Regions from separate parts of the Amycolatopsis sp. NPDC102389 genome, predicted to be linked through region 2. Evidence: riboswitches for the same ligand, from Rfam matches in the RefSeq annotation. Region 2 holds a riboswitch; the other holds the start of a gene.
The links. A riboswitch is a leader RNA that binds a small molecule or an ion and turns the genes downstream of it on or off. The one in region 2 is predicted to bind glycine.
Positions count from the first base shown of each region.

Region 1: it holds a riboswitch for glycine, as region 2 does, so the genes downstream of both, gcvP (aminomethyl-transferring glycine dehydrogenase) here and gcvP (aminomethyl-transferring glycine dehydrogenase) in region 2, are expected to answer to the same signal.

Region 1 is NZ_JBIWKX010000022.1:22,174-37,505, forward strand. Features, by position in the region: gene ACIRGA_RS19970 (adenylosuccinate synthetase) at 1-738, opposite strand, end outside; gene ACIRGA_RS19975 (hypothetical protein) at 735-1,709, opposite strand; gene ACIRGA_RS19980 (adenylate cyclase) at 1,712-2,680, opposite strand; gene ACIRGA_RS19985 (hypothetical protein) at 2,791-3,717, shown strand; gene ACIRGA_RS19990 (hypothetical protein) at 3,849-4,178, shown strand; gene ACIRGA_RS19995 (hypothetical protein) at 4,579-4,956, opposite strand; gene ACIRGA_RS20000 (hypothetical protein) at 4,980-5,336, opposite strand; gene ACIRGA_RS20005 (hypothetical protein) at 5,798-6,031, shown strand; gene ACIRGA_RS20010 (CDP-alcohol phosphatidyltransferase family protein) at 6,069-6,704, shown strand; gene gcvH (glycine cleavage system protein GcvH) at 6,768-7,151, shown strand; gene garA (glycogen accumulation regulator GarA) at 7,277-7,744, shown strand; gene ACIRGA_RS20025 (MerR family transcriptional regulator) at 7,741-8,511, shown strand; gene ACIRGA_RS20030 (bifunctional nuclease family protein) at 8,731-9,204, shown strand; gene ACIRGA_RS20035 (TetR/AcrR family transcriptional regulator) at 9,255-9,869, opposite strand; gene ACIRGA_RS20040 (MerR family transcriptional regulator) at 10,167-10,748, shown strand; glycine riboswitch at 10,795-10,896, shown strand; gene gcvP (aminomethyl-transferring glycine dehydrogenase) at 11,067-13,946, shown strand; gene ACIRGA_RS20050 (nuclear transport factor 2 family protein) at 13,950-14,312, opposite strand; gene ACIRGA_RS20055 (helix-turn-helix domain-containing protein) at 14,427-15,245, shown strand; gene ACIRGA_RS20060 (aldo/keto reductase) at 15,293-15,332, shown strand, end outside.
Region 2 is NZ_JBIWKX010000001.1:344,986-360,317, forward strand. Features, by position in the region: gene lipA (lipoyl synthase) at 1-238, opposite strand, end outside; gene glyA (serine hydroxymethyltransferase) at 235-1,503, opposite strand; gene gcvH (glycine cleavage system protein GcvH) at 1,505-1,882, opposite strand; gene gcvT (glycine cleavage system aminomethyltransferase GcvT) at 1,900-2,991, opposite strand; gene gcvP (aminomethyl-transferring glycine dehydrogenase) at 3,000-5,831, opposite strand; glycine riboswitch at 5,875-5,978, opposite strand; gene ACIRGA_RS01635 (3-oxoacyl-ACP reductase) at 6,399-7,166, opposite strand; gene ACIRGA_RS01640 (aldehyde dehydrogenase family protein) at 7,170-8,534, opposite strand; gene ACIRGA_RS01645 (gamma-glutamyl-gamma-aminobutyrate hydrolase family protein) at 8,531-9,244, opposite strand; gene ACIRGA_RS01650 (glutamine synthetase family protein) at 9,225-10,589, opposite strand; gene ACIRGA_RS01655 (general stress protein) at 10,818-11,342, shown strand; gene ACIRGA_RS01660 (DUF1700 domain-containing protein) at 11,502-12,749, opposite strand; gene ACIRGA_RS01665 (PadR family transcriptional regulator) at 12,746-13,069, opposite strand; gene ACIRGA_RS01670 (GntR family transcriptional regulator) at 13,234-13,611, shown strand; gene ACIRGA_RS01675 (ABC transporter ATP-binding protein) at 13,608-14,495, shown strand; gene ACIRGA_RS01680 (ABC transporter permease) at 14,492-15,181, shown strand; gene ACIRGA_RS01685 (DoxX family protein) at 15,208-15,332, shown strand, end outside.

The DNA of each region.
Region 1 (15,332 bases), on a different contig from region 2:
GTGCTGGTCGAGGAGAGCCCCCTGCGCTCCCTCGAAGACCAGCCGCCCGGAATCCGCCAGCCGTCCCGTTTCGTCCCCGTCGGTGATGCGCACCGCGCCCGCGAAATCGCGGTACAGCGCCACCAGTTCGTCGACGCTGTGCGGCGGCGTGGCGAGCGGCGCGTAGAACCGCGCGAGTGCGTCCAGCTTGCGTCGCAGCACCGACGGCCGGGCGCAGTCGGCGACCGTGGGCGCTTCCCCCGGCGTCCCGATCACCTCCTGGCTCTCCACGACGTCACCCGGCGCGGCCCCGGGCAGCAGCGAGTACCAGACGGTCTCGCCGATGCCCTTGCCGCACGAACCGTGCCGGTTCACGCCGCGGGCCCCCTCCCTGGCCCGGTTGGCGTGGATGTGGAACGGCGTCGTGAGCAGCGCCCGGCCGTCCACGCTCAGCAGCGAGAGCGGATTCCGGACGCCTGCCGCTTCGAGCCGCCGCGCTTCCGCGGCCAGGGCGAACGGCTCGACGAGCACGTACCGCGACAGATGGGTGGGCACGCCGGCGAACGTGCCCGCCCCGAACTGGCTGAAGGTGTGGTGCCGCCCGTCCACGACGACGTTGTGCGCGGCCTGCGCGCCCCCGTTGAAGCGGACCACGGCGGTGGTGGGCCGGGCGGCGCAGAGCGCGTCGACCACCGCGCCCTTGCCTTCGTCGCCGAAGCCGAGCCCGACCACCACCACGTGACCGTCCAGGAGACTCATCGCAGCACCACGTCGCTCGGCCCGTCGTCCGCGGGCACCGCCGAGGTGACGACCGATTTGGTGCCCAGCTTCGCCAGCGCCTTGCCGACCGCCTTGCTTTCGGCGACCGAGCCGACGTCCGCGAGATCGGCGAGCGCCCGGTCGACGTCGACGACCCGCTCTTCCAGCCCGATGGTGGCCGCGATCAGCTCGCACACCGCGCCAGGGTCGTCCAGCTTCAGGAAGTTCTGGCCGAGCAGACCGCTCCAGTGCTCGCCGATCTGCGGGTCGTTGTAGTACGAAGACTGGTTCGGCAGCACGAAGTAGACGTTCCACTTGCGGGCCAGCTCCCGGTACACCGAGGCCGGGTCGATGTCTTCCCGCACGTCGTCCCCGATCACGCGGCGGATGTGGCGGGCCTCCAGCGCGGGCTTGTTCAGCTCGTCGCCGATGATGAACAGATAGCCCTTGCGGCCGCGGTTCTGCCACGCGTCGGTCACCACGTGCCTGGCCATGAAGTAGGCGGCCAGTTCGTAGGACTCGCTCTTCTGCCCGCCGCCCCCGCCTTCGAGGAACATCGTGCGCAGCTGCTCGTCCATCCGGTTGTCCGATTCGAACTGCCCGACCTGCAAGGGAACCCGGTCGCTGTCGGCGTCGCCGATCGCGCCGAACAGCACCTGCGGGTCGGTCAGATACCCCCGGCGCTTCAGCAGGCCGTGCAGTTTGCCGAGCTTGCCCTGCATGATCCTCGGCACCCGGCGCATCGACCCGGTGACGTCGAACAGCACCGCGATCGGCGTCGAATCGGTGTGGTCGGCCGAATCCCGGCATTCCCGCACGGCGTTCAGCGGGTCGAGCGCGGGCGCGACCTTCCATTCCTTCGCGGGTTTGGAGCGGAGATCGGCGGTGTAGCCGAAATCGTCCTCGCCCTTGGCCGCGCGGAAGGTCTTCGCGGCGGCGTAGGCGTTGTCGTCCCAGTGTCCGTGTCCCATGGTCAGGCTCCTGTCTCGGGGATGGTGAACGGTCGGAAGGTGCGAGGGCCGTACAGGTCGTCGAGCAGTTCGTCGTACTCGTCGAGCAGATCGGCGGCCTCGGGTCGTTGTGCCGGGATGTCCTGTGTGCACCACGTCGCGAACTCGCGTTGGCGGGTTTCGTTCGGTGCCAACAGTTCCAGCATCATGCGGTGGAGCATGTGGACGTCGGTGGCCGTGGTCATCGGTAGTCCTTTGTGGACTTCCGGTGGATAGTGGACGGACTTGTCCGCCGCGAGCGGGAGCGCCCCGGCTTCGACGGCGAAGGACCAACCGACCAGGACGATGCCGTGCTGTCCGGGATGGACGAGCACGTTGTCCGCGGTGAGATGGCCGTGGACCAGACCCGCGCGATGCGCGCCCGCCACCGCCCGCAGGAGGCGACGGTGCATCCAGGCGTAGTCGCGGCCGTCGAGCCCGCCGGGGAAGGCCTTCCCGATCTCGGCGAGAGTGACGAAACCGTCGACGAGCGGATCGAGGACGCTGAACGCGCGGTCGCCCCTGGCCACCGGACCGGAGGTATCGAGCAGCCGCGGGTAGTAGGGCCGGAGCCAGCGGTGCCGTTCGGTGAAACCGTCGAGCGCGCGCAACGCCTCCCATTCGGCGTGGATCAGCAGATTGAGCGCCGGCTCGCGGACGAGTTTGACCAGATGCGGGCCGGTGGTCCGGTAGGTCGTGGCGACACTGCCCACCGCGTGCGGCGCGACGAGGGTGTAGGACGACGTCGCCGTGGTGACCGTCTGGCGCCGGGCGCGTTTCCAGTCGTCGTGAAGGCGGTTGAGGGTGGCGGCGGCGCGATGGACGCGCTCGTCGCCGGGGTTGCGGTCCGGGTGGAGTACGGCCGCCAGTTCGCGGTAGCGATGGTGGGCGAACAGAGTGGCCGCGTCGACCGTGTTCTCGATCATCGTCACGGCGTCTTCCCTGGTGAGCATAGTTTGAGTCTAGACGACTCTTACTTCGGCCCGCAAGGGGGTGGGTACAAATCCCGTGCCGTCCGGTGGCCTCGGAGCACTAGGCTCGGCAAGCCGGACAGGGGGTGTTGGTGGTCTTCCAGGAACTGGATCGGAACGCGGAACGGCGGACGAACGCGATGGTCATCGTGTTCCTGATCGGGATCGTCTTCGGATTCGTCGCGGCCTTCGTCGGACGGTGGACCGTCGAAGGGATAGCCGGCACTTACGACGTGCGCGCGGTGATCTCCGAATGGAACTCCAAGACCACCGAAGGACAGGACGGCCCGCATACCGGCTACGAGGTCATGGCGATCACCGAGGACGGCCGTGCGATCGAGGTGCCGACACGAGACGCGTTCGGCCTCGCGGATCCGGTGGTCGCCCGGTTTTCGTCGGTGACGGACAGGGTGTTGTCCGTGCGCGGGGCGGACAGGGTCGTGGAAGCCCACCATCCGTGGGAGAAGATCACGGCGATGTCGCTCGGCTGGGCACTCCTGGTGCTCGCGGCCGTCGTGCTGGTCAAAGTTGCGAGACCGGGGAAGTCGCTGCCGTTCCTGGCCGGACTGGCTTTCGGCGCCTTCATCGTGCTGACGCCGGTCGGATTCGGCGGCACGGCCTATCGCGAGGCGGCCGACCCCGTCCCGAATTTCTGGGAACATCGTCGCGACTTGTGGGGACCGCCGCCGGTGTTCGCCCCTGGGCAGACCGCCGTATCCGGGGAGTCGGCCGTGCGTGTGCTCGACAGCAGGCCCGGAGCGCCCGATGGAGCCGAGGCGTGGTTGAGCGGATTCCACGTGCTCACCTTGCGGATCGAGGCGTCTCGCCTCGGTGACACGGCACTGGAGTTGTCAGCCGACGAACACGGTGAGCCGGCGCGGGTCAAGGACTGTGCGGGCGCTCCCGGCGCTTTCGACGGCACCACCGGGCTCGTCTGTTTCGTGGTCCCGCCCGGATACCGGACCGAGTACCTGCTCGTCGGCAAGCTCGACCGAGAAGTCCTGCTGAAGCTCCAGTGACCGACGAAAGGACTCCAGTGTCGGAAGAAGCACGGAAATCCGGAGTTCTTTCCCCGGTGCTTTCGACCGTGATCCCTCTTCTGGTGCTCTTCGGAATCGTTTGGGCCTTCCTCGGTTCCAGTATCGGTGAGTTGAGTACCGGCGAGGACGTCACGGTCACCGAGATCTCGGGGTGCACGTCGGAGGGATCCGCGGTGAACGGCCAGACCCCTTACTGCGCCGGGAAATGGCGCTTCGCCGACGGCCGTACCGGCGGCGGCCGGATCCTGGGAGAGGACATCTCGGCGGGTGACACGGTTTTCGCCGGTGATGGATTCGCCTATCGGTCGAGATCGCCGTTGATCTGGAAGGTCTCGGCGGGCGGCGCGCTGGGCCTCTTTCTCACGGGCATGGTGATCGTGGGCGGTGTCCTGTACCGGCTGGACGTGGGGAAGAGACGACGCGAGGATCATCGAGAGTAAGACAAGGTGGCGTGTTCGCGGGAGCGGCCGGTGGCGGGGTGATGGCTCCCTTCACTGTCTCTGATGCGGTGAAAGGAGCTTTCGGCCCAGGTCGTGAGTGGCGTTTCGGGGGCAGAGTCAAGAGCGTCTTGGGTATCTGCTGGATCTGCCGCGGCTGATCGCGGGTCCGGTAGTGAAGGCCTCCTTGCCTACCCTGACGGTAGCGAAGGAGGCCTTCACTACCGTCAGGATCGCCTTCCCAAGTACATGAAGGCCCCCTTCCTTGCGCCAGGCGCAAGGAAGGGGGCCTTCATGTACTTCAGGGGGCACGGGCGCCGGGACCGCGCCGCGGGACGGCGGGTTCTCGGGACAGAAGTTCGAGGCTTACACCATGTGCGGCGCCGTCTGGGGAAACTGACGCTCAGGAGCGGGTCGCTTCGATCTGGCGCTCGTCTTCGGTCGAGCAACTCGTCACCGGATCGTTCGGCCCGCTCCCGCAGGTCCACGCCCCGATCACGACGGGGCCGGGCCCCTGCGGTGACGCCGCCTCTGCGGGCGTCAGCTTGGCGAAGTAGTCCGTGAGCACCTGCGTCGCTTCGGCGCAGTCCGTCTTTCCGTGCGCGACGACCTTGTTCTTCGCGCCCTGGAGCCCGGCGACCTCGCCGCAGGGCGTCCCGGCGGGCGCCGAGGTGGCGGCGGGGGAGGACGGCGCGGGTGCGGCGGCGGGAGCGGGATCGGCGCCGCAGCCGCTCAGCAGGACGACGGCGAGCGCGGCGGGAAGCACGGCGAGGCTCTTCATGGGCCCTTCTTTTCGGGGATGGTTCATTCGACGGGGACGACGGCGGCGAACACGTTCTGCTCGCCCTTGCTGCAACTGGTGCCGCCTTGTGCGGCGGGAGCGCCGGAGACGCACAGCCAGCCGTCCACGGTCTCGCTGACCGGCTCGTCCGAGCCCGCGGACTGACGTCCGGCGATCCTCTTGTGGAACGAACCGACGATTCCGGTCGCGTCCGCGCAGGAGACACCGGGGCCGTTGAGCACCTGCAAGGTCAGTCCGCTCGCCGCGGTCACCGTTCCGCAGGACCCCTGTACCGGTTCAGCGGGCTTCGGTTCGGGGGCGGGAGCCGGTGCGGCGGACGGGCTCGGCGCGGTTTGCGACGGGATCGGTGGCACTGACACAGGGGAAACGCTCAAAGAGGGTGAAGACGGTGAGACCGACATCGAAGTGACAGGCGGTGGCGGATCTTCGCCCGAACAGGCGGCGAGTGTTCCGGCGACGGCGCAGACCGCGAACAGGCGCCGCCACGTTCCGGTGGTCGTCGAGACGGGCAAGGCGATCCTTTCGTCGGCCGGTCGTGGCCGGCCCATTCTGACCCGGCCGGGCCCGATGCCGTGGCATTGAGCCACGTTCGATGCGCGGGAGGCTATCGCGCCCCCGCCGCCGCGATACGCGAGGACCGCTCAATCACTGTCCATTGTAGACAATTAATATGCCGTTCACGGCGCGGCAACACCCTGCTGTCGTCGCGAACCGATCGGACGAATCCGGCGCGGAGCCGTTAACGCGCGGCCCCGTTCCGCCGAAAAGACAAGTAGCGCTCCGGCGTGTCCCAGTCCCCGTCACCGAAACCGTGAGAGCGATGAAGACCGACGAACAGACCGACCCCGCGTCACCCCAGGCCACCGCACCGGCGAGCACGGAGCTGCCACCGACGGCGCCGTGCACCGTCGTCTGGTGCGGCGGCCGCCCGTACGTCCTGGAGAGCTCGGCCGGCCACCATCGCTGGATGGGCACCGACCACCGGGGCAGGCCCGTGGCGCTGACCAGCGCGGACCTGCAACGCCGCGGCTGGACGCACACCCGGGCCAGCTGACGCGGGACGACCTGCCGCCGCTGGCTAGGCTGAGCGGGTGAGTACGCCCCCCGAACCGAGCGTGACCAGCGAAGAGCCTTCCCTGCTGCGGCAGGCCCTGAACGTCCCCAACATGCTTTCGATCCTCCGGCTCGCCGGGGTGCCGGTCTTCCTGTGGCTGCTCCTCGGCCCGAAGGAGGACGGCTGGGCGCTCGCGCTGCTCGTGTTCAGCGCGCTCACCGACTGGCTCGACGGCAAACTCGCCCGCTGGCTCAACCAGATGTCGCGGCTCGGCCAGCTGCTCGACCCCGCCGCCGACCGGCTCTACATCCTCGCGACCCTCATCGCCTTCCTGATCCGCGACATCATCCCGTGGTGGCTGGTGGTCCCGCTGGTCGTCCGAGAGGCCGTCCTCGGCGTCTGCGTCCTGCTGCTGCGGCGCCGGGGGTTCGCCCCGCCCGAGGTCACCTACATCGGCAAGGGCGCCACCTTCGTGCTGATGTACGCCTTCCCGTTCCTGCTGCTCACCCAGGGTGGTTCCGACATCGCCGCGATCGCCCGGCCGATCGGCTACGCCTTCACGGCGTGGGGTGCGGTCCTGTACGTCTATTCGGGCGTGCTGTACGTCGTACAGACGGTACGGGCGCTGCGATCGGCCGATCCCGGCGAGTTACGGGAGGCGCCGGGCGCGTGACCCGGCGGGATGCGAAACTGCGCGCGTCGGTTTCGAGTGAGGGCACCAGAAAGGGGAGCGGCGTTGTCCACTCCAGAAGAACTGCGGTACACCGAGGAGCACGAGTGGGTCTCCGTGCGCGACGGCGGGCTCGTGCGCGTGGGCATCACGGAGTACGCCCAGGACCAGCTCGGTGACGTGGTGTTCGTCGAACTGCCCGAGGTCGGCAAGCAGGTCGGTTCGGGCGACGCGTTCGGCGAGGTCGAGTCGACCAAGAGCGTCTCGGAGCTGTTCGCCCCGCTCGACGGCGAGGTGGTCGCGGTCAACGACGCGGTGACCGAGTCGCCCGAGCTGATCAACAGCGACCCGTACGGCGAGGGCTGGCTGATCGAGCTCCGCCTCGACGACGCGAGCTCGGTGGAATCCCTGCTGGAGGCCGAGGCGTACCAGGCGCTGATCAAGGAATAGCCGCAGGCCGTGGCCCTTCGGGAAGAGTAGGGGGAGCCGCGGGCCGGAGATTCGATCAGGCACGGTACGTTTGACCTCCACACGTTCTTGAGTAGTGGCAACACACATGCGTTAGGAGAGCTCAGGTGAGCACGAACGACGGGCCCGGCGTTCCCCCGGAGCAGTCTCCGGAGCGGACTTCTGTCTTCCGGGCCGACTTCCTGGCCGACGTCGAAGGCACTGAGGCTCCTCCGGCTGCCGAGGCCCCTGTCCAGGGTGTGGACGCGCTGCCCGCGGGTTCCGCGCTGCTGGTCGTCAAGCGGGGCCCCAACGCGGGTTCGCGCTTCCTGCTGGACCGCGACACCACCAGTGCGGGACGGCACCCGGACAGCGACATCTTCCTCGACGACGTCACGGTCTCCCGGCGGCACGCCGAATTCCGCCGTGAGGGCGGCGAGTTCGTCGTCATCGACGTCGGCAGCCTCAACGGCACCTACGTCAACCGCGAGCCGGTCGACCAGGCCGTCCTCGCCGGTGGCGACGAGGTGCAGATCGGCAAGTTCCGCCTGGTCTTCCTGACCGGCCCGGGTCACGGGGGCCAGGGGGCACGGTGACGGCGGCCGGGCGGCCTGATCGGGATGCGTCGCAGCGCGATGGGTTGAGCATCGGGGCCGTGCTGGCACAGCTGCGCGGCGACTTCCCCGATGTCACCATCTCCAAGATCCGGTTCCTCGAGGCGGAGGGTCTGGTCCAGCCGGGCCGGACCCCGTCGGGGTACCGGCAGTTCGCTCCGGCGGACGTGGAGCGGTTGCGGTTCGTCCTGTCCGCCCAGCGGGATCATTACCTTCCGCTGAAGGTCATCAAGGAACAACTGGACGCGGCGGATCAGGGCGCCGCGTCCGCCGAGCACACCGTGGCGATGCCGAGGCTGCCGCGAAAACTCGTTTCACTCGACGCCCCCGGGGAGAACGGCGGACTGCCGTCCCCCGGGGACTTCGAGACCGATCGCGAGATCAGGCTGACGGAGGAAGATCTGCTCCGCCAGGCCGGGATCGACGCCGCCACCCTGGCTGAGCTGCGGCAATACGGTCTGGTCCGCCCAGGCGCGGCGGGGTTCTTCGACCCCGACGCGGTCCTCGTGGCGAAGACCGTGAAAGCGATGACCGAATTCGGTATAGAGCCGAGACATCTGCGTGCCTTCCGCGCCGCGGCCGACCGCGAGGTCGGCCTGCTGGAGCAGATCGTGACCCCGGTGTATCGGCATCGTGACGAGGACGCCCAGGCGAGGGGCGACGAAGTCGTCCGTGAGCTCGCCGCCTTGACCGTGGCGTTGCACACGCTCTTGGTGAAGGCCGGAATACGGGCTGTCACGGGCGGTTGAACGGGTCCGGGGGACCGGGAACCGTTGTGAGGCCACTTGTCAATGACTGAATGTTCGGCACCCTATGCCGTACCGTGAGAGTTGGGTTTGCCAAGGGCGAACCGGAATGTCGGAGACAGCGAGCACAGCGCTCGGAAGACGGGTAGCGTCGGGACTGCCGTCGCTTGGTCGTCGAGACAAGCGTTGCAGCCCGTGCGCACGAGAGGGAGGCGAAGCCCGATGAGCGAGATGCGCGTCGTCGGCGTGCGGGTGGAGCTGCCCGCGAATCAGCCGATCTTGTTGCTGCGGGAAACCGAAGGCGAGCGTTACCTGCCGATCTGGATCGGCTCGGTCGAGGCCACCGCCATCGCCTTGGAGCAGCAGGGAGTCCGCCCGGCCCGTCCACTCACCCATGACCTGCTCAAGGAGGTCATCGGAGCGCTGGGCCGTGAGCTGGAACAGGTCGTCATCACCGACCTGAAGGAAGGCACGTTCTTCGCGGAGCTGGTCTTCGACGGGGACATCCGGGTTTCGGCGCGGCCGAGCGATTCGGTGGCGCTGGCCTTGCGGGTGGGAGTGCCCATCCACGCCGTGGACGCGGTGCTGGAGGAAGCGGGCCTCATCATCCCCGACGAGCAGGAGGACGAGGTCGAGAAGTTCCGCGAGTTCCTCGACTCCGTCTCGCCGGAGGACTTCCGCGGCGCGGACACCTGATCCTGTCGTGAGTGGTAATGACGGTTCCGACCGTCATTACCACTCACGAGTCAGGCCGCGGTCGCCTTGAGGAACAGGTCCGCCAGCTCCCGGCCGTACCGCTCCAGGTCCAGCTTCGGATCCGCCGCGAACTTCGCCGCGACGCCATCGATGGCCTGCGCGATCGACAGCGCCATCACGTCCGGCGCGAACTCGCCGAAAGCGCCTTCACGCTGCCCCTGCCGCAACTGGCGTTCGAGCCGGCCGGTGCGGAGCTCTTCGACCAGCGGTGCCGACATGAACCAGCCCTCGGCGTCCGAGCCGCTCGAAGCCATCTCGACCATGACCCGCACCAGTTCCGGGTATGAGCCGAGGAACGCGATCTCCGATTCGATATAGCCGCGCAGCAGCCCGGCCCGGTCGGTCGTGCCCTGAGTCCGCTCCTCGAGGAACTTGTCCTTCATCCCGGTCGCGGTGGTGACCACGGCCTGCATCAAGCCGGCCTTGTTGGTGAAGTGGTACGAGATGATCCGGGTGCTGGACAGCCCGGCCCGCTCCTTGATCTTCGCGAACGACGTCTTGTGGTAGCCGAGGTCGGAGATCGTCGCGATCGTGGCCCCGATGATCTGCGCCCGCCGGGCCGCCTCGGTGACCGACAGCCCCAGCTCCGCCTGGACCTCTTGCATGGCACTTTGGGTGGAGGGTGTTACTTGCATGAGTAAAAATTAACACGGCTGAGTAAAACCGGCAAGTGTGCGGCCGAACGGGGGACTGTCCTCGACAAGCCTCAAGAAGAGCTTGAGGCCGACCGCGCGTCGCGTTGACCGCTTTGCCGGACGCGCTTACCGTCAATGAAGGTGAATCGCCAAGGTGTGATTCGGATGTCTGGGGCATTCGTCTTGACGAGGAACTCCGGTGCGGACTCACATGGGTCCGCGCGGCTTTGTTCGCCGGCCGCCAGGTCGGGCGAGGGGAGGCATGGCGTGGTCGAGGCTGGTAGCCCTCAAGAGCCGCTCGTTCCGGTCGCTGACGGCGAGCAGGGCGAGCTGTTCCCCGACTCTTCCCTTCCGGACGAACTCGTCGGTTACCGTGGTCCCGCCGCCTGCCAGATCGCCGGCATCACGTACCGGCAGCTCGACTACTGGGCCCGCACGAAGCTGGTCGCGCCGAGTATCCGCACGGCGCACGGTTCCGGTTCGCAGCGGCTCTACTCGTTCAAGGACATCCTCGTCCTGAAGGTGGTCAAGCGGCTGCTGGACACCGGCGTCTCCCTGCAGAACATCCGGGTCGCCGTCGACCACCTGCGCCTGCGCGGCGTCCGCGACCTCGCCAAGGTCACCCTGTTCTCCGACGGCACCACCGTCTACGAGTGCACCTCGCCCGAAGAGATCGTCGATTTACTGCAGGGCGGGCAGGGCGTCTTCGGGATCGCGGTCAGCGGCGCGATGCAGGAGATCAGCGGCACCATCCACGAGTTCCCGGCCGAGCGGGCCGACGGCGGCGTGATCGAAACGGTCACGCCGGACGAGCTCACGCAGCGTCGTAACGCACGTCGCACCGGCTGATCATGAAGCCGCGAGGGCGGCAGGGTAGGCTCACTTCCGCGGTCGACGAATCCGCGCGGGAGAGACCGAGCCGATAACCGTTGAGCTCGGCGCCGAAGGAGCAAGTCCTCCCCGGAACCTCTCAGGCACCCTGGACCGCGCGGAAGAGACGCCTCTGGAAAGTGGTTCGCCAGGTCACAGCCTGGCGGCCCCGCCGACGGTGCAAGCCCGGCTCAACACTCGGGCGAAACTCTCAGGCGCCCCCACGGGGGTACGGACAGAGTGGGGAGGGCCAGGACAATCGTCCCGGCCCCACCCCCGCGTCTTGGGAGGTTCCCGATGGAGCCCGTTTCACTGGCCGCTCTCGAATCCGGGACTCCCTTCGCGGACCGGCACATCGGTCCCGGCACCGAAGAACTCGCGCGCATCCTCGACGTCGTCGGCGTCGCCTCTCTCGACGAGCTCGCCGAGCGGGCCGTCCCCGCGTCGCTGCGGGAGTCCGCGACTCCGCCGGACCTGCCGCCGCCCTCCAGCGAGACCGGTGCGCTCGCCGAACTCCGCGCGCTGGCCGCACGCAACCGGCCGATGGTCCAGATGATCGGCCTCGGCTACCACGACACCGTGACCCCGCCGGTGATCCGCCGCAACGTGCTGGAGAGCCCGGCCTGGTACACCGCGTACACGCCGTATCAGCCGGAGATCTCGCAAGGGCGCCTCGAAGCGCTGCTCAACTTCCAGACCATGGTCGCCGATCTGACCGGCCTCCCGATCGCCAACGCGTCCATGCTGGACGAGGCGACCGCGGCGGCGGAGGCGATGACACTGGTCCGCCGGGCGAGCAAGGCGAAATCGCATCGGTTCGTGGTCGACGAGGACACCCTTCCCCAGACGATCGAGGTCCTGCGCACCCGTGCCGAACCGCTCGGCATCGACCTGGTGACCGCCGACCTGTCGCAGGGCATCACCGGGCTCGGACTCGGCGGCGACTTCTTCGGAGTGCTGCTGTCGTATCCGGGCGCTTCGGGCGTCGTCCGCGAATGGGAGCACACCATCTCCGAGGTCAAGGCGCTGGGCGCCGCCGTGGTGATGGCCGCCGATCCGCTCGCGCTGACCCTGCTGCGGTCACCCGGTGAACTCGGCGCCGACGTCGCGATCGGGTCGACGCAGCGGTTCGGCGTCCCGATGGGCTTCGGCGGACCGCACGCGGCGTACCTCGCCGTCCGGAAGGGCCTCGAACGGCAGCTGCCCGGACGGCTGGTCGGGGTGTCGAAGGACGCCGACGGCGCGCCCGCGTACCGGCTCGCGTTGCAGACCCGCGAGCAGCACATCCGCCGCGAGAAGGCGACGAGCAACATCTGCACCGCCCAGGTGCTTTTGGCGGTCATCGCGTCGATGTACGCGGTGTACCACGGTCCCGAAGGCCTGCGCGCCATCGCGAACCGCGCGCACCGGATGGCCACCGTGCTCGCGGCCGGGCTCGCCGAGAGTGGTGTCGACGTCGTGCACTGCGAGTTCTTCGACACCGTCATGGTCGCCGTTCCCGGCCGCGCGACCGGGGTGGTCGCCACCGCGAGGGAACTCGGGGTCAACCTGCGGCTCGTGGACGCGGACCATGTCGCCATCGCCTGTGACGAGACGACGACCCGCGAACATCTTTCCTTGGTATGGAAGGCCTTCGGTGTCGCGGTGTCCGATGTGGACTCGCTCGACGCGGACACCGCGGACGGCTTCCCGCCGGATCTGCGCCGCACCAGTGAGTACCTGACTCATCCGGTCTTCCACGCGCACCGCTCGGAGACGGCGCTGCTGCGGTACCTGAGGGCGTTGTCCGACAAGGACGTCGCGCTCGACCGGAGCATGATCCCGCTGGGCTCCTGCACGATGAAACTCAACGCCACGGCCGAGATGGAGCCGATCACGTGGCCCGAGTTCGCCGGTCTGCATCCGTTCGCGCCGGCCGAGGACGCGGCCGGCCTGCTCAGCGTCGTGAAGGATCTGGAGCGGTGGCTCGCCGGGATCACCGGCTACGACGCGGTCTCCTTGCAGCCGAACGCCGGAAGCCAGGGCGAGTTCGCCGGCCTGCTGGCCATTCGGGCCTATCACCGCGAACGCGGGAACGCGGCGCGTGACGTCTGCCTGATCCCCTCCAGCGCGCACGGGACGAACGCGGCCAGCGCCGTTATGGCCGGGATGCGGGTGGTCGTCGTGAAATGCGACGACGAGGGCAATATCGACCTCGGCCACCTCAAGTCCACTGTGGACGAACACGCGGACGACCTCGCCGCGATCATGATCACCTATCCCTCGACGCACGGCGTGTACGAGGACACCGTCCGCGAGGTCTGCGCGCTGGTGCACGACGCGGGCGGTCAGGTGTACGTCGACGGCGCGAACCTGAACGCCCTGATCGGGGTGGCGCAATACGGCAGGTTCGGTGCGGATGTCTCCCATCTGAACCTGCACAAGACCTTCTGCATCCCGCACGGTGGCGGCGGGCCGGGCATCGGGCCGATCGGCGTCCGCGCGCATCTGGCGCCGTACCTGCCGAACCACCCGCTGCAGGCGGACGCCGGCCCGGCGACCGGCGTGGGACCGATCAGCGCCGCGCCGTGGGGGAGCGCGTCGATCCTGCCGATCTCGTGGGCCTACGTCCGGATGATGGGCGCCGACGGGCTGCGGCGCGCGACCTTGACCGCGGTCGCGAACGCCAACTACGTCGCCAAACGCCTCGCCGAGCACTACCCGGTGCTGTACTCCGGGCACGAGGGACTCGTGGCGCACGAATGCATCCTCGATCTCCGCGCGCTCACCAAACGGACCGGCGTCACCGTCGACGACGTCGCCAAACGGCTGGCCGACTACGGCCTCCACGCGCCGACGATGTCCTTCCCGGTCGCCGGAACGCTCATGGTCGAGCCCACCGAGAGCGAGGATCTCGGCGAACTCGACCGGTTCTGCGACGCGATGATCGCGATCCGCGGCGAGATCGAGAAGGTCGCCGCGGGGGAGTGGCCGGTGGACGGAAGCCCGCTGCGCAACGCCCCGCACACCGCGCGGTGTCTCGCGGGGGAGTGGGATCGCCCGTACAGCAGGGAGATCGCGGTCTTCCCCGCCGGTTTCACCGCCGCCAAGATCTGGCCTCCGGTGCGGCGCATCGACGGGGCCGCGGGCGACCGCAACCTCGTCTGCTCCTGCCCGCCACCGGAGGCCTTCGCCTGATGGTCAGCCGGGCATCTTGTCGAGAAAGCCCAGCACCTGCTTGATCCGCCCGTCCTCGACGGCGATGACGTCGAAGCCGATCGCCAGCGGCTCCTCCGCGCCCTCCGGGCCGAGGTGCCACTGGAACCGCGCGATGTCGTGGTGCGCGTCGGGCGCCGCGGGCAGGCTGAACTTCAAGCCCGCGAACTGGGCCTGCGCGCCGGCGATGAAGCCGTCGACACCGTCGTGGCCGGTGACGGCGCCGAGCGGGTCGGTGTAGGCGGCGTCCTCGGTGAACACTTCGGCGATGAGCGCGCGGCGCTGGTCCGCGTCGGTCTCGTTCCACACGGCGATGTACTGCTCGGCGACGCGCTGGATGTCCGACATGGTGTCTCCTCGTTTCCTTGGGGGCTAACCGATGTCGCAACTCTGTCGGCTGAAGGTGGGTCCCGTCGATTACGCGGGAGGTAATGGCGGCGCGGCGCGGGTGGCCGTAGGTTCGTGATCGTGACGACCACAGTGACCGCGGGCCGCCCCGTCGGGGAACTCCTCCGCGAATGGCGTGACCGCCGCCGGATCAGCCAGCTGGACCTCGCCATCTCGGCGGACATCTCCACCCGGCACCTGAGCTTCGTCGAGACCGGCCGGTCCAAGCCCAGCCGCGAGATGGTGCTGCGGCTCGGCGAACATCTGGAGGTGCCCTTGCGGGAACGCAATCAGCTGCTGCTGGCCGCGGGATACGCGCCCGCGTACGCGGAAACCGGTCTCGGAACGCCCGAACTGGCGGCCGTCCGCAAGGCGGTCCGTCAGCTGATGACCGGCCACGAGCCGTATCCGGCCGCCGTCGTCGACCGCTGGTGGAACCTGGTCGACGCCAACGCGAGCATCTCGATCATGACCGATCTGGTCTCGCCCGCCTTGATGACGCCACCGGTCAACGTCCTGCGGGTGACCCTGCATCCGGACGGGATGGCGCCGCACGTGCTGAACCTGGGGGAGTGGCGCGCCCATCTGCTCGGCAGGCTGCGGCGTCAGGTGATCCAGACCGCCGACCCGGTGCTGACCGAGCTGCTGGAGGAACTGCGCACCTACCCGTGCGCGGATCCCGTCCCCGAGGTCGAGGTCCCCGGACCGGGTGACATCTTCGTCCCGTTGAAGCTGCGGCACGAGGACGCCGAGCTCACGTTCTTCAGCACGGTCTCCACCTTCGGGACGCCGTTGGACGTCACGGTCGCCGAGCTGGTGATCGAGTCGTTCTTTCCGGCCGACGCGGACACGGCGGAGTATTTGCGCGCGTACGCGGCGCGCGGGGTGGAATGATGCGGGGCAAGAGCCCTGCCACAGACCCCAGTGAGGATTTCCCTTCCATGGCCGTGCCTTCCGTCGTCCTGAACAACGAGGTAGCCA
Region 2 (15,332 bases):
GGTCCCCACCGATCAGGAACGTCGCCTCACGGTCTTCCCAGCACTCGTAAATGTTGGGACAACCGGCCTCCTCACACACGGTGTGGAGGCCTTCACGCTTGACCAGCCCCTTGAGCTCGGTGAACTCCGGACCCATCCGCGCGCGCGTCTTGATCCACGACGGCTTCTTCTCGATCGGGGTCTGCGCGTTGCGGACCTCGAGCCGGAGAAGTTTGCGCCCCTCGGGGACCGCGCTCATCGGTTGAGGTCCGCGTACAGCGGGTGCTTCTTGGCCAGCAGTTCGACACGGGCGGACAGCGACTGGCGCAGGTCCTCGTCGAAGTCCGGGCGCAGCGCCTCGGCGATGATGTCGGCCACCTCGGCGAAGTCCTCGGCGCCGAAGCCGCGGGTCGCGAGCGCCGGGGTGCCGATCCGGAGGCCGGAGGTGACCATCGGCGGACGCGGGTCGAACGGGACGGCGTTGCGGTTGACCGTGATACCGACGGAGTGCAGCCGGTCCTCGGCCTGCTGACCGTCCAAAGTGGAGTTGACCAGATCGACGAGCACCAGGTGCACGTCGGTACCGCCGGTCAGCACGCGGACGCCGGCTTCGCTGCAGTCCGTGCGCGAAAGGCGGTCGGCCAGGATCTTCGCGCCTTCGAGCACGCGCTGCTGGCGCTCGCGGAACTCCTCGCTCGCGGCGATCTTGAGCGCGACGGCCTTGGCGGCGATGACGTGCTCCAGAGGACCGCCCTGCTGGCCGGGGAAGACCGCCGAGTTGATCTTCTTGGCGAGTTCCTGGCGGGACAGGATGATGCCGCCACGCGGGCCGCCGAGGGTCTTGTGCGTGGTCGTGGTGACGATGTCGGCGTAGGGCACCGGGCTCGGGTGCAGCCCGGCCGCGACCAGGCCGGCGAAGTGCGCCATGTCGACCATGACCTTCGCGCCGACCTCGTCGGCGATGCGGCGGAACTCGGCGAAGTCGAGCTGACGCGGGTACGCCGACCAGCCGGCGATGATCAGCTTCGGCTTGTGCTCCTTGGCGAGGCGCTCGATCTCCTCGATGTCGACGATCCCGGTCTCTTTGTCGACGTGGTACGCGACGACGTTGTAGAGCTTGCCGGAGAAGTTGATCTTCATCCCGTGGGTCAGGTGCCCGCCGTGGGCGAGGTCGAGACCGAGGATGGTGTCGCCGGGGTTGAGCACCGCGACCATGGCGGCGGCGTTGGCCTGCGCGCCGGAGTGCGGCTGGACGTTGGCGTGCTCGGCGCCGAACAGGGCCTTCGCGCGGTCGATCGCCAGCTGCTCGATGACGTCGACGTGCTCGCAACCGCCGTAGTAGCGGCGGCCGGGGTAACCCTCGGCGTACTTGTTGGTCAGCACCGAACCCTGGGCCTCGAGCACGCCCACCGGGGCGAAGTTCTCCGAGGCGATCATCTCCAGGGTCGACTGCTGCCGGTCGAGTTCGGCCGCGACGGCGGTGGCGACCTCGGGGTCCACATCGGACAGGGCAGCGTTGAACATGTCAGTTCTCCTGGGTCAGGACGGCGTACGCCTGGGCGTCGAGCAGGGCGGGCACGTCGCCGGACAGACGCACCTTCAAGAGCCATCCTTCGGCGTACGGGTCCGAGTTGATGAGCTCGGGGGTGTCCGTTGTGGCCTCGTTCACCTCGACGACCTCGCCGTCCACGGGTGCGTACAGCTCGCTGACCGATTTGGTCGACTCGACCTCGCCGAACACCTCGCCCGCGGTGACGGTGTCGCCGACCGAGGGAAGCTGGACGAACACGATGTCACCGAGCGACTCGGCGGCGAAGGCGGTGATGCCCACGGTGGCGACGCCGTCGGCGACGTTCAGCCACTCGTGTTCCTTCGTGTACTTCAGGTCCTGGGGGATGCTCATGGTGATTCGGGGGCCTTTCAGGCGCGGGAGTAGAAGGGCAGGGCGACGACCTCGACGGGCTCGATACGGCCCCGGATGTCGACGGAAAGCTCGGTGCCGGGCTCGGAGTGCTCCCGGTCCACGTAGGCCATGGCGATCGGGTAACCCAGCGTCGGCGAAAGGGCACCGCTGGTGACCTCGCCGATCTCGGTCTCGCCCGCCAGGACGGTGTAACCGTGGCGCGGCGCGCGGCGGCCGGAGCCCTTGAGCCCGACGCGCACCCGGGGAACGTCCTTCTTGGACAGTTCCTCGAGCGCGGCCTTGCCGACGAAGTCGTTCGGCTTCTCGAACTTGACCACGCGGCCGAGGCCGGCCTCGAACGGGCTCAGCTGAAGGCTGAGTTCGTTGCCGTACAACGGCATTCCGGCTTCGAGACGCAGGGTGTCGCGGCAGGCGAGACCGGCCGGGAGCAGGCCGTGCGGCTCGCCCGCGTCGGTCAGGATGCGCCAGACGGCGGGGGCCTCACCGGCCGGGACGTACAGCTCGAAGCCGTCCTCGCCGGTGTAGCCGGTGCGGGCGAGCAGGACGTCGTGACCCTTCACGACGGCCGGGACGCTCGCGTAGTACTTGAGCGCGCCCAGGTCGGCGTCGGTGACCGCACCCAGGATCTCGACGGCCTTCGGGCCCTGGACGGCGATCAGCGCGACGTCCTCGGACTTGTTCTCGACGACCGCGTCGAAACCCGAGACCCGCTCGGCCAGCGCTTCCGCGACCACGGCGGCGTTGCCCGCGTTGGCCACGACCAGGAACTTCTCGTCGGCGAGGCGGTAGACGACCAGGTCGTCCAGCACGCCGCCGTTCTCGTCGCAGATCATCGTGTAGCGCGCCCGGCCCGGCTTCACGCCGGACAGGTTGCCGACCAGCGCGAAGTCGAGGGTGTCGGCGGCCTGCGGGCCGGTCACCTCGATTTCGGCCATGTGGGACAGGTCGAACAGGCCCGCGGCCTCGCGGACCGCCTTGTGCTCCGCCAGTTCGCTGGAATAGCGGATCGGCATCGACCAGCCCGCGAAATCGGTGAACAGCGCACCCAGTCCTTTGTGGACTCCGTGCAGGGACGTCTCTTTCGACATCAAGTGCCTCAGTTCTCGTAGGCGTTGAGCGGCGGGCAGGAGCAGACGAGGTTACGGTCCCCGCGCGCACCGTCGATGCGGCGCACCGGGGGCCAGTACTTGGCCTTGCGATTCACTCCGGCGGGGTACACCGCCAGTTCGCGGTCGTAGGGCAGGTCCCAGTCGCCGACGAGGGTCTCGGCGGTGTGGGGGGCGTTGCGCAGCGGGCTGTTGTCCGCGGCCCACTTGCCCTGTGCGACGGCGTCGATCTCCGCGCGGATGGCGATCATGGCCTCGATGAAGCGGTCGATCTCGCCAAGGTCCTCGGATTCGGTCGGCTCGACCATCAGCGTGCCCGCGACCGGGAACGACATGGTCGGGGCGTGGAAGCCGTAGTCGATCAGGCGCTTCGCGACGTCGTCGACGCTGACGCCGGTCTCCTTGGTGAGACCGCGCAGGTCGAGGATGCACTCGTGCGCGACCAGGCCGTCCTGGCCGGTGTAGAGCACCGGGTAGTGCTGGTTGAGGCGCTTGGCCACGTAGTTCGCCGCGAGGACGGCGACCTGCGTCGCGGCGGTGAGCCCGCCCGCGCCCATCATGCGGACGTACGCCCACGAGATCGGCAGGATCGACGCCGAGCCGTACGGGGCGGCGCTGATCGGGCCGACACCGGTTTCGGGGCCGGCCTTCTCCAGCAGCGGGTGGTTCGGCAGGTACGGCGCGAGGTGCGCGCGGACCGCGACCGGGCCGACACCGGGGCCGCCACCGCCGTGCGGGATGCAGAAGGTCTTGTGCAGGTTCAGGTGCGAGACGTCGCCGCCGAACTCGCCCGGCTTGGCGAGACCCAGCAGGGCGTTGAGGTTCGCGCCGTCGACGTAGACCTGGCCGCCCGCGTCGTGGACGATCTTGGCCAGCTCGTCGATGCCGTGCTCGTACACGCCGTGCGTGGACGGGTACGTGACCATGATCGCGGACAGCGTGTCGCGGTTGGCCTCGACCTTGGCCCGCAGGTCTTCGAGGTCGACGTTGCCCTCGTCGGTGCACTTGACCACGACGACGCGCATGCCTGCCATGACCGCGGAGGCGGCGTTCGTGCCGTGCGCGGACGACGGGATCAGGCAGACCTCACGCTCCTGCTGGCCATTCGCGTGGTGGTACGCGCGGATCGCGAGCAGACCGGCGAGCTCGCCCTGGCTGCCGGCGTTCGGCTGCAGCGACACCTTGTCGTAGCCGGTGACCTCGGCCAGCCAGGTCGACAGCTGCTCGACCAGCACGTGGTAGCCCTCGGCGTCCTCGGCCGGGGCGAACGGGTGGATGCCCGCGAACTCGCGCCAGCTGATCGGCTCCATCTCGGTGGTGGCGTTGAGCTTCATCGTGCAGGAGCCGAGCGGGATCATGCCGCGGTCGAGCGCGTAGTCCAGATCGGACAGTCCGCGCAGGTAGCGCAGCATCGCGGTCTCGGAGCGGTGGGAGTGGAAGACCTCGTGGGTGAGGTACTCGCTCTCGCGGCCGAGACCGGTGGGCAACGCCCCGGAGCTTTCCGCCTGGTTCTCGACGCCGAAAGCGTTGAGCACCTTGGCGATGATCGCGGGCGTGGTGACCTCGTCGACGGCGACGCGGACGTGGTCGGCGTCGACCGGGCCGAGGTTGATCCCGTTCTCACGGGCGACCGCGACGACCGCTTCGGCCTGGCCGGGCATGCGGGCGAGGACGGTGTCGAAGAAGCCCTCGTGGACAACCTCGACGCCCGCCGCGCGCAGCGCCCCAGCCAGCCCGGCGGCGAGTTCGTGGACGCGGGTCGCGATGCGCTTGAGGCCGTCCGGACCGTGGTAGACCGCGTACATCGCGGCGAGCACGGCGGGCAGGACCTGCGCGGTACAGATGTTGGAGGTGGCCTTCTCGCGGCGGATGTGCTGCTCGCGGGTCTGCAGGGCGAGGCGGTACGCGGGGTTGCCGTCGGCGTCGACCGACACCCCGACCAGGCGGCCCGGCAGCGAGCGCTCGAGCCCGGCGCGGACGGCCATGAATCCGGCGTGCGGGCCGCCGTACCCGAGCGGGACACCGAACCGCTGGGTCGAACCGGCGGCGATGTCGGCGCCGAACTCACCCGGCGCGGTGATCAGCGTGAGGGCGAGCAGGTCGGCGGCGACGGTGTACAGCGCGCCGGCGGCCTTCGCGGTCTCGGAGATGGCGGAGTAGAAACCCGCGCCGCGCAGCACACCGGAAGCGCCCGGGTACTGGACGACGACGCCGAAGAACTCCTCCGGCAGGCCGGTGAGCAGGTCACGGACCTCGACCTCGACGCCCATCGCCTCGGCGCGGGTGCGGACGACGGCGATGGTCTGCGGCAGGCACTCGGCGTCGAGGACGACCTTGTTCGACTTCGCCTTCGACGCGCGGCGCATCAGCATGACGGCCTCGGCGACGGCGGTGGACTCGTCGAGCAGCGAGGCGTTCGCGGTGGCGAGCCCGGCCAGCTCGGAGACCATGGTCTGGAAGTTGAGGAGGGCTTCGAGACGGCCCTGCGAGATCTCCGGCTGGTACGGCGTGTACGCCGTGTACCAGGCCGGGTTCTCCAGCACGTTGCGGCGGATGACCGCCGGGGTGACCGTGTCGTGGAAGCCGAGACCGATCATCTGCGTCATCGGCTTGTTGAGCGCGGCGAGCGCGCGAAGCTCGGCGATGGCGTCCTCTTCGGACGCGGCGGGGGGAAGGTCGAGGTCGCGGGTGACGCGGATCGCGGACGGCACCGCGGCCTGTACCAGGGCATCGAGACTGCCGTAGCCGACCTCGGCGAGCATCTTGGCCTGCTCGGACTCCGAGGGGCCGATGTGCCGGTCGTCGAAGGACGTACTGGTCAAGGGAGCTCCTTCAATCAGGCGCCGGATAGACCGGTGCGCTGGGAACTCCCCCTCTGTCATGGCACCTGAGAGTTTCACCACCCGTCGCAGGGTGGCTTTCACCTTGGGTGAGGCGCACTTGCGCGCCTGCTTTCCAGAGTGGCCTCGCGGAAGCGGTAGTGGGTACCTGAGAGATTCCGGGGAGTTTGCTCCTTCGGTGCCCCACCACGTTCATGGGGGCTCTCCCGCTCCAGCTCGACGGCCCGATCTGCAGTTGTGCGCACACCGTACCTGGCCTGTTCAGCGCGCGTCTACTTCCGCCCGACGACGTCACTTGCGTGCTTGGAGCCGTCACTCGCGTGATCAGAGACGAAACTCGTGAGTTACGCCTCTGATCACGCGAGTGACGGCCCTGATCACGCGAGGCGAAAGGGCCCTTCACCGCACGAGACGCGGGGAAAGCGTCCTTCGGCTCCCGGACCGAGCGCGACCGCCGGCCCGAGTACATGAAGGCCCCCTTCCTGTACCTAGGCGCAAGGAAGGGGGCCATCATGTACTTCAGCGCATTTAGAGGACTAAATGCAGGGGTCAGAGCGGGGTGACGTAGGCGCCCGAGATGCCGCCGTCCACCAGGAACTGCGAAGCGGTGATGAACGAGGCATCGTCGCTCGCCAGGAACGCGACGGCTGCCGCGATCTCCTCCGGCTCCGCGAACCGGCCGACCGGCACGTGCACCAGCCGCCGCGCCGCCCGTTCGGGGTCCTTCGCGAACAGCTCTTTGAGCAGCGGCGTGTTCACCGGACCCGGGCACAGCGCGTTCACCCGGATGTTCTCCCGCGCGAACTGCACGCCCAGTTCCCGGCTCATCGCCAGCACCCCGCCCTTGGACGCGGTGTAGGAGATCTGCGACGTCGCCGCGCCCATCACCGCGACGAACGACGCCGTGTTGATGATCGAACCCTTCCCCTGCCGCTGCATATGCGGCAAAACCGCCTTGCAGCACAGGTACACCGACGTCAGGTTGACCTTCTGCACCTTCTCCCACGCCTCGATGCCCGTGGTGAGGATCGAGTCGTCCTCGGGCGGGGAGATGCCGGCGTTGTTGAACGCGACGTCGACCGAGCCGAAAGTGTCCACAGTGGTCTGGAAGAGGGCCTCGACCTGCTCGGCGTCGGTGACGTCGGCCTGCACGAACAGGCCGCCGACCTCGTCGGCCGCCGCCTTGCCCGCGTCGGCAGAGATGTCACCGATGACGACCTTCGCGCCTTCGCTCGCCAGCCGCCGCGCGGTGGCGAGACCGATCCCGCTGCTGCCGCCGGTGATGACCGCGACGCGGCCTTCGAAACGCTGAACCATTGCTTATTCCTCCGTGCTGATGAAGACATTCTTGGTCTCGGTGAAGGCGTCGACGGCGTCCGGGCCGAGCTCGCGGCCCAATCCGGATTGCTTGAACCCGCCGAACGGCGTCCAGTACCGGACGGACGAATGCGAGTTGACCGACAGGTTCCCGGCTTCGACGCCGCGTGCGACGCGGAAGGCGCGGCCGACATCGCGGGTCCAGATCGAGCCGGACAGCCCGTACTCCGTGTGGTTGGCCATGGTCACCGCGTCCGTCTCGCCGTCGAACGGGACCACGGCGACGACCGGGCCGAAGATCTCGTCCGAGGCCAGCGGATGCCGCAGATCCGGCGGGGTGACGACGGTCGGCGCGAACCAGTAGCCCGGCCCGACGGGAGCGTTGCCCCGGAAGGCGACCGGCGCCGAATCGTCCACATAGGACGACACCTTCGCATGATGCCCGGCCGAGATCAGCGGCCCCATCTCGGTCACTTCCAGCCGCGGATCCCCGACGACGACACCGTTCACGGCGGGTTCCAGCAGCTCCATGAACTTCTCGTACACGCTCGCCTGCACCAGGATCAGCGACCGCGCGCAGCAGTCCTGCCCGGCGTTGTCGAAGACGCCGTACGGCGCGGTGGCCGCGGCCTTCTCCAGGTCGGCGTCGGCGAACACGATGTTCGCGTTCTTGCCGCCGAGCTCCAGGGTCACCCGTTTCACCTGCGCGGCGCAGCCCGCCATGATCTGCTTGCCGACCTCGGTGGAGCCGGTGAACACCACCTTCCGCACCGCCGGGTGGTCCACGAAGCGCTGTCCCACCACGGATCCCTTACCGGGAAGCACCTGGAAGACGTCTTCGGGGATCCCCGCCTCGCGGGCGAGCTCGCCGAGGCGGATCGCGGTCAGCGGGGTGAGCTCGGCGGGTTTGAGCACGACGGTGTTCCCGGCGGCGAGCGCGGGCGCGAACCCCCAGCCCGCGATGGGCATCGGGAAGTTCCACGGCACGATCACCCCCACCACACCGAGCGGCTCGTGGAACGTCATGTTCACGCCGCCGGGCACCGGGATCTGCTTGCCGCTCAACCGTTCGGGCGACGCCGAGTAGTACGTCAGCACGTCGCGGACGTTGCCCGCCTCCCAGCGCGCGTTGCCGATCGTATGCCCCGCGTTGACGACTTCCAGCTCGGCGAGGTTCTCGAGGTCGGCGTCGACGGCGTCGGCGAACCGGCGCAGCAGCCGTGCCCGGTCGCCGGGAGCCACCGCGCGCCAGGCGGGGAACGCCGCGTGTGCGCGGGCGATCGCCGCGTCGGTCTCCTCCGCCGAGGTCAGCTCGACCGACCGCACCACCTCCTCGGTGGCGGGGTTGATCACCTCGAACGTGGTCATGCGCGCTCCTTAGCTGCTTCTACGAGTGCCTCGAAAAGCCTGATGTCGTCGGGATTCTGTTCGGGATGCCATTGGACGCCGACTACGAACCCGTCGCCGGGAAGCTCGGCCGCCTCGATGGTCCCGTCGGCGGCCCAGCCGACCGGGACCAGCCCGTCGCCGAGCTTGTCGATCGCCTGATGGTGGTAACACGGCACCTTGGTCTCGGCGCCGAGGATCGACGCGACGCGGCTGCCCTCGGCAAGCGTCACCGTAGTGGTGCCGAAGGTCCCGGGCGCGGGCTGGTGATCCTTGCAGTCCACAGTGTCGGGCAGGTGCTGGACGAGCGTGCCGCCCAGCGCGACGCTGAGCACCTGCAACCCGCGGCAGACGCCGAGTACCGGTCTTCCACTGTCCAAAGCGGACCGGAGCAGCCCGAACTCGAACGCGTCCCGGTTCGGCCTCGTGTACGTCGTCGCGTGCTGCTCCTGGCCGTACCGCGCCGGGTCGACGTCCGCGCCGCCGACCAGCACGAGACCGTCCACGGCGGACATCAGCCGATCGTGTGCCTCGCTCACCGGCGGCAGCAGGACCGGGATCCCGCCCGCCGCGACGATCCCGTCGACGTAGACCCGATGAAGCAGCGCCGCTTCGGTCTCCCACACCAGGAACTTCGCGGGTTCCAAATAGGACGTGAGCCCGATCAAAGGCTCAGAGGCGTTCGAAGCCACGGATCCTCTCCCAGTCGGTGACGGCGGCGTCGTACGCGGTGAGCTCGACCTTCGCCGCGTTCAGGTAGTGGTCGACGACCTCGTCCCCGAACGCGGACCTCGCGAGTTCGCTCTTGTCCAGCAGCGCCGCGGATTCCCGCAGGGTCGTCGGCACGGTCGGTTTGCCGGAACCGTAGGCGTTGCCCTGGAACTCCGGCTCCAGCTCGAGCTCGTTCTCGATGCCGTGCAGCCCGGCCGCGATCAGCGCGGCCACCGCGAGATACGGGTTCACGTCGCCGCCGGGGACACGGTTCTCGGTGCGCAGCGAGTCTCCGTGCCCGACGACACGGAGTGCGCACGTGCGGTTGTCCGTGCCCCACGCGACGGCCGTCGGCGCGAAGCTGCCAGGGACGAAACGCTTGTAGGAGTTGATGTTCGGCGCGAAGAAGTAGGTCAGCTCACGCAGTCCGGCGAGCTGACCGGCGAGGAAGTGCTCCATCATCGGCGAGAACCCGCCGGGACCCTCGCCCGCCAGGACGGGCTCGCCCGCGGCCGAGCGCAGGCTGATGTGGATATGGCAGGAATTGCCCTCGCGCTCGTTGTACTTCGCCATGAACGTGAGGCTCTTGCCCTCCTGCGCGGCGATCTCCTTGGACCCGGTCTTGTAGACGCTGTGGTTGTCGCAGGTGGTCAGCGCGTCGGCGTAGCGGAAGGCGATCTCGTGCTGGCCGGGATTGCATTCACCCTTGGCCGACTCGACGTACAGCCCCGCGCCGCCCATCTCGTTGCGGATGCGGCGCAGCAGCGGTTCGATCCGGGCGGTGCCGAGCATCGAGTAGTCGACGTTGTACTGGTTGGCCGGGCGAAGATCCTGATAGCGCTTGTCCCAGGCCGACTCGAAGGTGTCGTCGAAGACGATGAACTCCAGTTCGGTGCCGACGTAGGCGGCGAGACCGCGCTCGGCGAGCCTGTCGAGCTGGCCGCGCAGGATCTGGCGAGGCGAGGGGGCCACCGCTCCGCCCTGCACCCGTTCGAGGTCGGCGAGGACGAGCGCGGTGCCCTCCTGCCACGGGAGCAGGCGCAGCGTGCCGAAATCCGGGCGCATGACGAAGTCGCCGTAGCCGGTCTCCCAGGACGACATCGCGAAGCCGTCGACGGTGTTCATGTCCACGTCGACGGCGAGGAGGTAGTTGCACGCTTCGGTGGCGTGTTCGACGACCTCGTTGAGGAAGTACTCGGCGGCGCAGCGTTTGCCCTGCAGCCTGCCCTGCATGTCGGTGATCGCCACCAGCACCGTGTCGACGGTGCCGTCCTCGACCAGTTCCCGGAGCCGATCCAGCGTGAGCATGCCGCGCCTGTTCGCCATCAGCCTCACCTAAAGGTTCGAAGCGGTACCTTTGCAGCTTCTTCCTACCGGGTCGGCCGAACCCGGTCAACTCGGTCAATGGTCTGGTTCGTCATCCATTGCTGACCGTAGTTGATCCCTGGGCGGATTGTCTGTGATGCCCGGCTGAGAAGATGCTGTGAATCCCGCCGCACCGGGAGGAGATCCGCGCATCCGGGACGTTGTACGGATCAAGAGAGGTGAGAAGGAATGACACAGGCATTCACGCAGCAGACCACGTTCACCGAGCCCCAGGGACGGGCTCAGCTCCCGACGCTGCCCAGCGGGTGGCCGATCGGCTCCTACGAGTCGTACTCCGAAGCGCAGCGTGCCGTCGACCACCTCGCGGGAACGGACTTCCCGATCACGGACGTGACCATCGTCGGTGTCGAACCGATCCTGGTCGAGCGGATCGCCGGGCGGATGGGCTGGAGCAAGGTGCTGACCAGCTCGGCGCTGTCCGGCGCGATGTTCGGTGTGTTCCTCGGGCTCGTGCTGAGCCTGCTGAACCCGGGCGCCGGGCTGGTGCCGATCATCGTCGGCCTGGTCGGCGGTATCGGGTTCAACCTGCTGTTCGGCGCCCTGGGGTACGCGTCGTCGAAGAACAAGCGAGGGTTCATCTCGCAGAGCCAGCTGGTCGCCCGGCGTTACGACGTCCTGGCCCAGCCGCGCAACGCCGAGAAGGGCCGCGCCCTGCTGGCCGACCTGGCCGCCAGGAGCGCGTTCAACCACTGAGCCTCACCCCACGCGAGCCGGCACCTCAGCACGAGGTGCCGGCTCGCGGCACATCCGCATTTCGTCCTCTGAATGCTGTGGTTCGCGTAACCGACTACCGCATTCAGAGGACGAAACGCGGGCGGAGGCGCCCCCGACAGCCGCCTCCGCCCGGGCCACCTACCGCGTCGGCTGGGTGGAGTTCGACGGCGGCGCCACCGGGGTGGACGACGGCGGGGCCGCCTGCGAAGTCGGCGGCACCGGCACCGCCTTCGGGATCGCCGCGCTGAACGGCACTTCGGCCCGTTCCTGGCAATAGCCGCGAGAACCGTTGTAGCCGTCGCGGTTTCCGTCGTTGTCCTGGACTCCCCGTTCGAGCCGCGGCCGCGGGTAGCGGTTGTCGTCGCCGACCTTCCGCTTCTCACCCGTGCTCCGCTCACAGGCGTACCGGGTCGTGCTGAGCGGACGGCCGTTCTCGTCGTAGAGGTAGATCTCGGTCAACGGCTTGCCCTCGGCGTCGAACGCGTAGATGTTCTCCACGTCCTGGCTGCCGTACATCAACTGCGGATTGCCGTAGTTGTCGTTGTAGTTCGGCGTGTAGCCGCTGTTGTAGGAACCTCCGCTGTACGAACGCTTCGCGATCAGATCGACCGCCGCGCCCGCGCCGCCGAGCATGCTGCCGATGACGAACGCCGAGACCGGAACGGCCAGCCACAGCAGCCGCCGGTCGGTCTTCAGCTTCGGCCCCGCCCAGACCACCGCGACGGCGGCCAGCAGCATCAGCGGCAGCAAGAGCACGGCCTCGGTGTCGCGGAGCACGAGCAGCAGGCCGAAGACGACCAGCACCGCCGCGCACAGCACCCACCACGCCGGCTTGAGCGTGCGGAAGTAGTTGACCCCCTTGCTGTTCCGGTTGCCCTGGAACGAGGTCGCGATCTCGCGGAGCTTGACCACCTCGGGCAGTTCCGCGATCGGGGCGACTCCCCTCCGGACCACGTAGGCGACGCTGATCGCGAGCACGGGTGCGACGAAAAGCAGTCCCAGCAACGGCTCCACCCGCACCCACACCGCGGCCGCGAAGCCGAACAACGCGAAGCCGCCGACGGAGAACACCAAGCCCCAGAACGCGAACCGCGCTCCGCCGATCCCGGTCTTCACCTTCAGCACGGCGGTCTTGTCGCCCGCCTCGGGCGGACGCGGCGGGTAACCGCCGGAGGCCCGCAATTCGGCGGCGTAGCTTTCCGGGCTGCCCAACCGTTCGATCAAGGCGTCGACCTTGGGGTTCTCCCCCAGCTCCGCCTCCATCTCGGCGAGATGGGGCCGGACGTCTTCGAGGATCTCCTCGACTTCGCTCTCGGGCAGGTCGGCGAGCGCGCTCCTGACCCTCGCCAGATACACCCGCACGGCGGTCGGATTCTGCGTGCTCATGCTGCCTCTCCCAACAGGCTGTTCATTGTCGTGGCGAAAGTCCGCCAGGTCTGCCCCGACTCTTCGAGACGCTGTCGACCCGGCTCGTTGAGGCTGTAGTACTTGCGGTGCGGGCCTTCCTCGCTCGGCACCACATAGGACGTCAGCAGGCCTGCCTTGTACAGCCGCCGAAGCGTCCCGTACACCGAAGCGTCGCCCACTTCCTGCAATCCCGCGATACGGAGTCTTCGGAGCACGTCGTAGCCGTAGCCGTCCTCTCCGCGAAGCACCGCGAGAACGGCGAGGTCCAGCACGCCTTTAAGTAGCTGACTGATCTCCACAGTCGCGTCCCTCCCAGTCTTACGCAACAGAAGGTACCACGCATTGCACAGTAGTGCGCACGGCGGAAGCCACTTGCGTCCGTCGGGTGGTTCATGGGTTACTTAGTCCAGTAATGAACCACCGCACCCCGCGAGGGTGCACGAAGACTGGGGACGGAGGTGTCGTGCTCGACGAAGGAACACCCCTGTTCGTGCAGATCGCCGAACAGATCGCCGACGACATCGCCGAGGGAAGCCTGGCCGAGGGGGAACGCGTGCCGTCAACCAACGAACTCGCCGCCTTCTACCGGATCAATCCGGCGACGGCGGCCAAGGGGATCAATCTGCTCGCCGATGACAATCTGCTCGAAAAGCGGCGCGGTATCGGCATGTTCGTCGCCGCCGGCGCGCGGCAGAAGCTGCTCACCGACCGGCGGCAGCGGTTCGCCGAGCAGTACCTCGACCCGATGCTCATCGAAGCCAGGCGCCTCGGCATCGACGACGAAACCTTGATCTCGCTCATCCGCGGGAACGGACACCGGAACGGAGGACCAGCCGCATGACGCCGACCATTTCGACCACCGGCCTGACCCGGCGCTACGGCGACCACCTCGCGCTCGGCGATGTCTCGGTCGACATAGAAGAAGGCAAGATCACCGGCCTGCTCGGCCGCAACGGCGCGGGCAAGAGCACTTTCCTGCGCATCGTCACGGCGCAGGAGTTCGCCAGCACCGGCTCGGTCCGTGTGTTCGGCGAGAGCCCGGTCGAGAACGAGCGCGTGCTGCGGCGCCTGGTGCTCGTCCGCGAAGACCAGCAGTTCCCGGATTTCAAGGTGCGGCATGCCCTTTCGGCGGCGTCGTGGTTCTACCCGAACTGGGACGCGGAACTGGCCGACACCCTGCTCCGCGACTTCGACCTGCCGACGAAGCGCCCGATCAAGAAGCTCTCGCGAGGGATGCGTTCGGCGCTGTCGATCACGATCGGGCTCGCGGCGCGAGCGGAACTCACGCTGCTCGACGAGCCGTACGCGGGCCTCGACGCCGTCGCGCGTCAGCTGTTCTACGACCGGTTGCTCGACGACTATTCGGCTCACCCGCGCACGATCCTGCTCTCCACGCACCTGATCGACGAAGTGGCCGATCTGCTGGAGCACGTGGTGATGATCGACAAAGGCCGCGTCGTCCTCGACGCGCCCGCCGACGAACTGCGCGGCACCGCCGTCACGGTGTCCGGCACGGCCCTCGCGGTGGACGACTTCGTCGCCGGCCGCCGGGTGCTGCACCGCCGCAAGATCGGGTCGCGGGCTTCGGTCACCGTCTCCGACGCGCTCGACGCCGCCGCGAAGGCGAAAGCACAGGCCCTGCACCTGAAGCTGGAGCCGCTTTCCTTGCAGCAGTTGATGGTGCACACCTCCAACGGACAGACCGCAGAGGAGGCGTCCGCATGAACACCCTGGTCAACGTCGCGCGCTACCACCTGGTGGACCGGCTCCAGTTCCTGGTCCTCCCGGTCGGCGTCACGTTCTTCGCGTTCCTGGTGAATCTCACCATCTTCGCGGTGATTCCCGAGACCCCCGAGGAGAACTACTCCGGCGGCCTGTTCACGCTGTTCGTGTTCATGTTGGTCTGCGGGGCCTTGAGCATGACGAAATCGCTCCCGTTCGGGCTCGCGCTCGGCGTGTCGAGGCGGTCGTACTACCTCGGCACGATCCTTTTGGTAGCCGGGCTTTCCGCGGTGTACGCGGCCGGGATCACCGTGCTCCAGGCGATCGAAGAAGCGACCCGCGGCTGGGGACTCGGCCTCAACTACTTCCGCGTTCCCTGGCTGCTCGACGGCCCCTGGTACCTGACCCTGCTCACGTCGTTCGTCTTCCTGACGCTGATGTTCGTCTACGGCATGTGGTACGGCCTGATCTACCGGCGCGCCGCGGTGGTGGGTGTCGTCCTGTTCGCCGCCGCGCAGGTGCTGGTGCTGCTGGGCGGGGTGCTGCTGCTCAGCTGGACCGAGTCCTGGCCGAAGGTCGGCACGTTCTTCAGCACGCTGACCGTCGGCGGCGTGACCGGGGTGCTCGCCCTGCTGGTCTGCGTCGCGGGTGCCGGCGGGTTCGCCACGATGCGCCGCGTCACGGTCTGAAACCCTTCCACACCAAGGAGTTCGTCATGGCCGTGACATATGCGGTGTTGTCGGTGCTGCTGATCGCGATCTTCGCCGTACTGGGGGTGGCGAAGGTCCTGCGTCAGCAGGCGTTGGTCTCCCGGACCGAGAGGCTCGGCTTCTCGGTCCG